Regions from separate parts of the Stenotrophomonas sp. PD6 genome, predicted to be linked through region 2. Evidence: riboswitches for the same ligand, from Rfam matches in the RefSeq annotation. Region 2 holds a riboswitch; the other holds the start of a gene.
What was found. Region 2 has a riboswitch for cobalamin ahead of metE (5-methyltetrahydropteroyltriglutamate--homocysteine S-methyltransferase). Riboswitches for the same ligand answer to the same signal wherever they lie in the genome.
Positions count from the first base shown of each region.

Region 1 (4,650 bases), on a different contig from region 2:
TGGACAGCGGCGCCAGCCAGCCGCCCACGCCTTCCACCACCACGGTGTCGGCCTGCGCCTGCAGGCGCGCGAACGCGGCTTCGATCGGCGCCAGCGCCAGGGTTACGCCCGCCGCCGCCGCAGCCAGTTCCGGGGCCAGCGGCAGCGGCAGCGCATACGGATTGAGGTCGGCGTAGGCCGGGGTGGGCTCGCTGGCGGCCAGCAGCGCGGTGGCGTCCTCGTTGCGCAGGCCGGCGGGCGTGCGTTCACAGCCGCTCGCCACCGGCTTCATGCCCACCGCGCGCTGCCCGCGCTGGCGCAGCGCGTGCAGCAGGGCGCAGCTGCTGAAGGTCTTGCCGATGCCGGTATCGGTGCCGGTGACGTAGAAGGCGGCGGGCAGGGAGGCAGGCAGGGACATGGCCGGACCGGTGGACAGGGGCCGCCATTATCGGCGCTGGGGGGTCGCCGGCGCATCGGCACCGCAGCGTTGCATGGCCGGGCAGTCCGGCCGCCGGCTGCGCTTGCTAGACTGCGGCCATGTTCGATACTTCCACGCTTACCGGCAGCAAGCCGGAACAGTACGGCCAGCTGCTGGCCCAGGCCCGCGCCCTGGTGCACGGCGAGCGCGACCGGATCGCCAACGCGGCCAACCTTGCGGCGCTGGTCTACCACGCACTGCCCGAGCTGAACTGGGTGGGCTTCTACTTCTTCGACGGCACCGAACTGGTGGTGGGCCCATTCCAGGGCTTGCCGGCCTGCGTGCGCATCCCGCTGAACAAGGGCGTGTGCGGCGCGGCCGCCTCGCAGCGTGTCACCCAGCGCATTGAAGACGTGGACGCCTTCCCGGGCCATATCGCCTGCGACTCGGCGTCGCGTTCGGAGCTGGTGGTGCCGCTGGTCAAGGGCGACACCCTGATCGGTGTGTTCGACCTGGACAGCCCGTCGCTGGCCCGTTTCGACGCAGAGGACCAGGCCGGCCTGGAAGCGATCGCCGCGGTGTTCGTCGAGGCGCTGGGATGAGCACCAAGCTGCGCAACATCGGCCCGAAGAGCGCGGCCTGGCTGCGTCAGGTCGGTCTGCGCACGCCCGAGGAACTGACCGCCATCGGTGCGGTCGGTGCCTTCGTCAAGGTCCGCCGCGCGGGCTTCAAGCCCAGCCTCAACCTGCTGTACTCGCTGGAAGGCGCGCTGCTGGACTGCCATTGGCAGGAACTGCCCGAGGCGCGCCGCACGGCGCTGGTGGCCGAATACGAGGCGATCATCGCCGACAAGCCGCTGAAGAAGGCGCCGCCTGCGTCAGGGCCGGTCTATGACCGCACGGTCGCCAACGATGACGACGGCGACGAAGCGCCGTTCGAGAGCGACGAAGAACGGGGGTAGAGCCACCCCATGGGTGGCTTCGCGGTGCCGGAACGAAGCGCAGCCACCCATGGGGTGGCTCTACAGCAACGATGCCGGTTGCTGAAGCTCCAGCAGTTCCCCCCACAACTCCCCCTCCTCCCGCTGCACCCGCAGCTGCAGCCGCGTGCCGTGGTCGATCCGCAGCGCCCAGCACATCGCCATCGGCAGCCCGCACACCTGCGACAGCACCATGCGCAGCGGGCCACCATGGCTCACGATCAGCGTCGGCACCGGCTCGGGATCGTCCAGCAGCCGATGCAATGCACGCGAAATGCGGCGCTCGAAGTGCCCCCAGCTTTCCCCGTGCGGCGGCGGGTTGGTGTGCGGGTCCAGGTGAAACGCCTGCAAGGCCTGCATCGGCAGCGCGTCCAGCGGTTGGCCGTCCCAATCGCCGAAATCCAGCTCTTCCCATTCTTCGTCGGCGATCACCTCCAGTCCGCGCGGCAGCGCCAGCGCGTCGGCGGTGGCCAGTGCCCGCTGGCGCGGCGAACTCAGCACGCGTTCCCACTGCAGCCCGGCGTAGCGCTCGCACAACGCGTCGGTAGTGCCCGCCTCCAGCGGTGGGTCGCTGCGTCCGTCGAGGTAGCCATCGCGGCCGGTGCTGGCGTGCCGGACCAGGTCGAGGATCATGCCGCTACCCCATGCCATGCGGCCGCGGGCAGCCGCGAATCTTCACGAGTGTGCCGGCGAGGGTGCTGCAACCACGTCTGTTTCATGCGAACCACTGCGTAGAACGAGGCGCATTCTAACCGCTCGGCTGCGCCGCTCCGCCACAGGCTGCACCTGGCGCGAGGCTTTGCTCTACACTGCGCGCACTTTCAGGTGACCTGCGGCGCAAGCCGGCAGGTTGAAACGGGAAGCCGGTGACGCAACAGGTCCTGCCTGCTGCCAGCCCGGCGCTGCCCCCGCAACGGTAAGCGTGGAAGCCAGGCAATACGCCACTGTGCTCGTGCATGGGAAGGCGCCTGGTGCGATGGTCCGCCATCGGCCCGCGAGCCCGGAGACCGGCCCGGAAGACGACTGGTTGCGATGCGGCGGGCATGGCGGCGGCAAGCGGCGCCGTGTCTGCGCCCGCCCACCGTCCCCTGCTCCCGTTGACCGCCGCCCCTACCCCAGCCGCGCGGGCGTGCGCGGTGTTTGGAGTCAACGATGAAGCTGCAGATCCGCATTCTTTCCCTGGCCGTGCTGTCGGCATTGCCGCTGGTGGCCGCCGCACAGGACGACGCGACCGCGCTCGACCAGGTCCTGGTCACCGCCACCCGCACCCCGATCGCCCTGCAGGACAGCATTTCGCCCGCACAGGTGATCGACCGTGCCGAGATCGAGCGCAGCCAGGCGCCGTCGCTGCAGGACCTGCTGCGCGGCCGCGCGGGCATCAACCTCAACAACAGCGGCGGGCTGGGCAAGCAGAGCTCGCTGTTCCTGCGCGGCACCAATTCGGCCCACACGCTGGTGCTGGTGGACGGCGTGCGCATCAACACGGGCGATCTGGGCCTGGCGATGATCCAGGACCTGCCGCTGGCGCAGATCGAGCGCATCGAGATCGTGCGCGGCCCGCAGTCCAGCCTGTACGGTGCCGATGCCATCGGCGGCGTCATCCAGATCTTCACCCGCCGCAACGCGGGCGACTTCGCGCCGCACCTGCAGCTGGGTGGCGGCAGCAACGGCCTGCGTGAGGCGAGCGGCGGCTTCGGCGGTACCGGCGCACGCGGCTGGTTCGGCACCGACATCGCCTACCAGCACACCGACGGCATCAATGCCTGCAACGGTGACCCGGTCACCTTCGCCGGCTGCGGCGCCGACGAGCCCGACCGCGATGGCTACCGCAACCTGTCGATGAGCCTGCGCGGCGGCTACACCCTGACCGACACGCTGAGCGTGGAAGGCACCGCGCTGCGCGCCGAAGGCGAGAACCACTACGACGGTTACTACAACTACTCGGAAACGCTGCAGCAGGTGCTGGGCGGCAAGCTGCGCTACACGCCCAGCGAACGCTTCAACCTCACGGTGAACGTCGGCCGTGCCGACAACGAGTCCGACAACTACAACGACAGCACCTGGCTGGGCGCGGCGCAGACCCACCGCGACAGCGCCTCGGTGCAGGCCGATGTGGGCATCGCCGACGGCCAGCTGCTCAGCGCCGGCGTCGACTGGAGCCAGGACAACCTGGACGGCAGCAGTGCCGGTTACCTGGTCGACAGCCGTGACAACACCGGCGTGTTCGTGCAGTACCAGGGCCGCTTCGGCGCGCACCACCTGCAGGCCAGCGTACGCAACGACGACAACGAGCAGTTCGGCAACCACACCACCGGCAGCCTCGGCTGGGGCATGGAGCTGGGCGGCGGCTTCCGCCTCAACGCGAGCTACGGCACCGCGTTCAAGGCACCGACCTTCAGCGACCTGTACGACCCGTGGAGTGGCGTGCCGGGCCTGGACCCGGAGAAATCCAAGAGCGCGAACGTGGGCATCGCCCAGCAGGGCGACGGCTGGCGCTGGGGCCTGGACGTGTTCGAGACCCGCATCGACGACCTGATCACCTACGACGCCACCACCTTCATGATGACGCAGGTGGAGAAGGCACGTATCCGCGGCGCGGAACTGACCGGTTCGCTCGCCGTGGCCGGCTTCGACCTCAGTGCCCAGCTCAGCCACACCGATCCGCGCAACCGTACCGATGGCAGTGCGCAGTTCGACAACTGGCTGGCGCGCCGTGCGCAGGACACCGCGCGCCTGGACATCGACCGCCGCTTCGGCGATTTCCGTGCCGGCGTCACCGCGTTCGGTGCCGGCAAGCGCTACGACAACGCCGACAACACCGTCCGCCTGGCCGGTTACGGCACGCTGGACCTGCGCCTGGAATACGCGCTCAGCCGCGACTGGTCGCTGCTGGGCCGGGTGAGCAACGTGTTCGACCGCGACTACGAAACGGTGGCCTGGTACAACCAGCCGGGCCGCGAGTACCGCCTGAGCGTGCGTTACCAGCCGAAATAAGCGTGTGTTGGCCGGCATCGTGAGGTGCCGGCCAACGGCCGGCGCTAACGGATGGGTGCGATCAGCTCCCGCAGGTCATCAACCACCGCCACCGCGTCCACCGTATCCAGATCCAACCCACGCGGGTACCCGTAGCGCACCAGCGCCACCGGCATGCCCGCATCCACCGCGGCGCGGTAATCGGTGATCGAATCACCCACCATCAACGCCGCCGCCGGCGCAACCTTGAACGCCTCGGCGATGTGCCGCAGCGGCACGCCGCTGGGCTTGCGCTCGGGCA
Region 1 covers NZ_JBLZQD010000005.1:112,568-117,217, reverse strand. The annotation lists gene bioD (dethiobiotin synthase) at 1-397, opposite strand, end outside; gene ACOZHM_RS09975 (GAF domain-containing protein) at 517-999, shown strand; gene ACOZHM_RS09970 (TfoX/Sxy family protein) at 996-1,358, shown strand; gene ACOZHM_RS09965 (histidine phosphatase family protein) at 1,419-2,009, opposite strand; cobalamin riboswitch at 2,183-2,406, shown strand; gene btuB (TonB-dependent vitamin B12 receptor) at 2,529-4,370, shown strand; gene gph (phosphoglycolate phosphatase) at 4,415-4,650, opposite strand, start outside.
Region 1: it holds a riboswitch for cobalamin, as region 2 does, so the genes downstream of both, btuB (TonB-dependent vitamin B12 receptor) here and metE (5-methyltetrahydropteroyltriglutamate--homocysteine S-methyltransferase) in region 2, are expected to answer to the same signal.

Region 2 (4,650 bases):
TCGTCGCGCAGCTCACGGGCGGCCGCTACCAGCGCCTCCAGGGCGGCGCGGGTCTCCGGCCAGCCACGGGTCTTGAGCCCGCAGTCCGGGTTCACCCATATCTGCTCGGGGCGTAGCACCTCGGCCGCCTTGCGCAGCAGCGATAGCATCTCCTCCTTGTCCGGTACGCGCGGCGAGTGGATGTCATACACGCCCGGCCCGATCTCGTTGGGGTACTGGAAGCGCACGAAGGCGTCCAGCAGCTCCATGCGCGAGCGCGAGGTCTCGATGGAGATCACGTCGGCATCCATCGCCGCCACGGAGTGGATGATGTCGTTGAACTCGGAGTAGCACATGTGGGTGTGGATCTGGGTGGCATCGCGCACGCCGCTGGCGCTGATCCGGAACGCCTCCACCGCCCAGTCCAGGTAGTCGCGCCACTGCGCACGGCGCAACGGCAGGCCCTCGCGGATGGCGGGCTCGTCGATCTGGATCACGCCAATGCCGGCGGCCTCCAGGTCCAGCACCTCATCGCGCAAGGCCAGCGCGATCTGCCGGCAGGTATCGGCGCGGGCCTGGTCGTCGCGCACGAACGACCACTGCAGCACCGTCACCGGGCCGGTCAGCATGCCCTTCATGGGGCGGTCGGTGAGCGACTGCGCGTACTGCGACCAGCGCACCGTCATGGCCTGCGGGCGCGTCACATCGCCATAGATCACCGGCGGCTTCACGCAGCGCGAGCCGTAGCTCTGCACCCAGCCGTTCTTGGTGAAGGCGAAGCCCTCCAGCTGCTCGCCGAAGTATTCCACCATGTCGTTGCGCTCGAACTCGCCATGCACCAGCACGTCCAGCCCGATCTGCTCCTGGATGCGTACGCAGTGCTCGGTCTGGCTGGCCAGGAACGCGTCGTAGTCGGCGTCGGACAGCGTGCCGGACTTGTTGCGTGCACGTGCCTCGCGCACCTCCAGCGTCTGCGGGAACGAACCAATGGTGGTGGTGGGGAAGCGCGGCAGCTTCAGCGCGGCGGCCTGGGCCAGGTGACGCTGCGGGTAGCGGCTGTGGCGCTGCGCATCGGCCGGTGTGAGCGCGGCCAGGCGCGCGGCCACGGCCGGGTTGTGCACACGCGGCGAGCGCCGGCGCGATTCGATGCGCTCGCGCGACAGCTCCAGCGCCGCCTCGGCGCGGGCCGGCGCATCGATGGCATCGGCCAGCACGCGCAGCTCTTCCAGCTTCTGCTTGGAGAACGCCAGCCAGCCGCGCAGTTCGTCGTCCAGTTTCTTCTCGTGGCCCAGGTCCACCGGGCTGTGCAGCAGCGAACACGACGGGCTCAGCCACAGGCAGTCGCTGCCCAGGTGGCCGTGCGCGTACCGCGCCAGCAGCAGCGCGTTGTCCAGGTGGGTGCGCCAGATGTTGCGGCCATTGACCAGCCCGGCCGAGAGCACGCGGCCCGGCGGCAGCGCCTTGATCACGGCATCGAGCTGTTCCGGTGCGCGCACCAGGTCCACGTGCAGGCCATCGACCGGCAGTGAGGCGGCTAGCGGCAGGTTGTCGTCCAGTGCGCCGAAGTAGGTCGCCACCAGCACCTTGGGGCGCGCGGCCGTTGCCAGCACGGCGTAGGCGTGGGTGAAGGCGGCGCGGGCGTGGTCGTCCAGGTCCTGCACCAGCACCGGCTCGTCCAGCTGCACCCACTGCGCGCCGGCCGCATGCAGCTGGCCCAGCAGCTCCACGTATACGGGCAGCAGCGCGTCCAGCAGGTCCAGCGCGGGGCTGCCGTCGGTGGTCTTGGAGAGCAGCAGGAAGCTCACCGGGCCGATCAGCACCGGGCGCGTTTCAATGCCCAGCGCCTTGGCCTGGCGGTATTCGGCCAGCGGCTTGTCGCCGCGCAGCGCGAAGCCTTGGCCGGCCTGCAGTTCAGGCACCAGGTAGTGGTAGTTGGTATCGAACCATTTGGTCATTTCCAGCGCGTGCAGGTCGTAGCCATCGCGTTGCAGGCCGCGCGCCATCGCAAAGTAGCCGGCCAGCGGGTCGGCGTCGGCAAGGGCGCGGTAACGGGCCGGAAGGGCGTCGAACAGGAAGGCGGCGTCCAGCACCTGGTCGTACAGGCTGAAGTCGTTGCTGGGCGGCACATCAACGCCGGCGTCGCGCTGCAGCTGCCAGTGGGTGGCACGCAGCCCGGCGGCGGTGTCGAGCAGCGAAGCTGCGCTGCTCTGGCCGGACCAGAACGCTTCCAGCGCGCGCTTGAGCTCGCGCTTGGCGCCGATGCGGGGAAACCCCAGGTTGGTAACAGTGGTCATGGAACGTGTCCTCATTGCGTATTGGCATTGAGGAACGAAGGAACTGCGCGGCCACCACGCCATTGCTGCCGTGCCCGCCCCGCCAGCGACCTTCGCCCCCGCGGGCGAACCGGATGCCGTGAAGCGGACGCACAGGGACAGCGCCACGCGGCAGGCGTGGCGTCAGGCCCCGGCAACCTCCCCGCGGACGTTCCAGGTCGAATCGGAGGACGGTCATGTCCTCCGGCCGGGGCCGGTATTCGGGCTGATGGACACGGGCGCGGGCGCCCACCTAGTACCTGCCGCTTCCCAGGCGGTAAGGCCCAGTGCTGTTGGCAGGATTCGTTTCCATTCACCGCTGCGGGGCAGCTCCGGAATGGGTGCGCAAGGCACCTTCACCGGATTCCCGTTTAAACCCATCCCTTCATCTGCATGAAGAGATGGATACCTTCGGCGAGCACAAGGTAGGCCGAGTTGGCGCGGGGGTCAAGAGGCGTTGCTTACAACCGCGCGGTGTTGGCCCGGCTGCGGATCTGCTCCAGCGCCTCGTCGTGCAGCAGCTGGCCGTTCTCCCAGACCGTCACCATGGCGTCCTCGAAGCCCAGCGGCATTTCCAGGTCCGCCAGCGAGGCGGCCGTGGCCGGCACCGGTACGGTGCGGAACTGGCCGTACTCGCGATGGCGCAGCAGGCTCATGCGGCCGCGCTTGCTCTGCTTGCCGCTGTCGGTCACCGGGTCCTTGTAGACGTCGATCCAGCGCCCGTTGACTCGGGCGGCCGAGCACTTCAGCGCGAACTTCTGCGTGTCGCGGTCCAAGCGCTGCAGCAGTGCACCGCCCATGCCGAAGGCGAGGTTGTCGGCGGCGTAGCCGGCGTCGGTGATGTGCGCCAGGATCTGGCCGATGCTGGTCGGGTTGACCCCATCGCCCTGGATCACGCGCACGTGGTTGAGCACCTTGTAGCCCTTGCCGTTGACGCTGTGCCCGAAGGCCTCGTCGAGCAGTTCCAGGCACTTGAGCACCACCGTCACCGGGTCGCCCGAGTCCGGGCGGATCACTACGGTGGCGCCCGAGTCGATCACCTGCTGGCGCAGGGTCGTGCCCCAGTGTTCGGTGATGGCGTGGTAGATGTCGTAGCTGTCCGACACCACCGCGACCAGTGCGCCCGGCTTGGCGAATTGCGCCAGCATGTTGCGGTAGGCGTCCACTTCGCCGTCGCGGCCCCAGCTGGTGATGGTGCTGTGCTCGGCGGCGGGGATCGAGTAGCCGGCCATGGGCGCGTGGTAGAACGACTTGGCGTACAGCAGGGCCGACACGGTGTCGGTGCCCAGGAAGTTGACCAGGTGCGCCGCGCCGCCGATGGCGGCCGATTCCAGGCTCGAGACGCCGCGGCTGCCGAAGTCGTGCAGCTTGAACGGCAGCTGGCCTTCGGGGTCGTCGCTGGTGCGTTCCAGGTACTGGCGAATGGTCTGCTTGGCGTGCCAGCTGGTGGTGGCCACGGTTACCGGGTACCAGATCCGCAGCAGCATGGTTTCCAGGTACGAGGGCACCCAGAACGCCTGCGGGTCGGTCGATTCGATGGTCATCAGCGCGTTGTGCACTGGCACCACGGTGCCCTCGGGCACGGCGCGGATGCGGATCGGCATCAGCCCGGCATGCGTGTCGACGATGTAACGCCAGCCGTCTTCATTGAACGGCACGCCGTGAGCGGCGAACAGGTCGCGCGCGGTATCGACATCGGCATGCGTGATCGGCTTGGCGAGGTACTCCTTCAGGAGCGCCTGCAGGCCGAAGAAGACGGTGCGGTCGTACAGGCCGCCGCGCGATTGCACGTAGAAGAAGGTGGCATCGGTACCCGGGGGGTACTGCAGCCAGTGGCTGGCCTTGTAGCTGTCGGTGTTGAGGAGAAGATTATCTAGGTAATGCATGACGGAAGCTCCTTCGCGTCGGGGGAACACCGGCGGTCTATCCGCCGGCGAGGGAAACGGGTCGGGTTCAGCCCCGGCCCAGGAAAAACTCCAGGATGTGCAGGTGGTCTTCGTACAGCTGCGGGCCCATGTCCAGCGCCTCGCTCACCGGAATCCAGCGCGCCTTGTCGGCATCGTCGCCGCCGCGCACGGGGGGCAGTTCGCCTGCCGCAAACTCGAAGTGGAAGGCATGGGTGATGGTGCGGCCGCGCTGGCTGCGCTCGGGGTGGTCGAAGACCTGCTGGCCCTTCAGCGAGCCCTTCAACACCGGCAGCGGAATCTTCAGGCGGGTCTCTTCGCGCAGTTCACGCAGGCAGCTGTCGAGCAGGCTCTGCTGCTGGCCGACAAATCCGCCCGGCAATGCCCACAGGCCCTTGCCCGGCTCCGAGCGGCGGCGCACCAGCAGCACGTGGCCCGAGTGCACCACCACCGCG
Region 2 covers NZ_JBLZQD010000010.1:128,088-132,737, reverse strand. The annotation lists gene metE (5-methyltetrahydropteroyltriglutamate--homocysteine S-methyltransferase) at 1-2,273, opposite strand, end outside; cobalamin riboswitch at 2,487-2,720, opposite strand; gene ACOZHM_RS14620 (nicotinate phosphoribosyltransferase) at 2,753-4,177, opposite strand; gene ACOZHM_RS14615 (bifunctional nicotinamide-nucleotide adenylyltransferase/Nudix hydroxylase) at 4,245-4,650, opposite strand, start outside.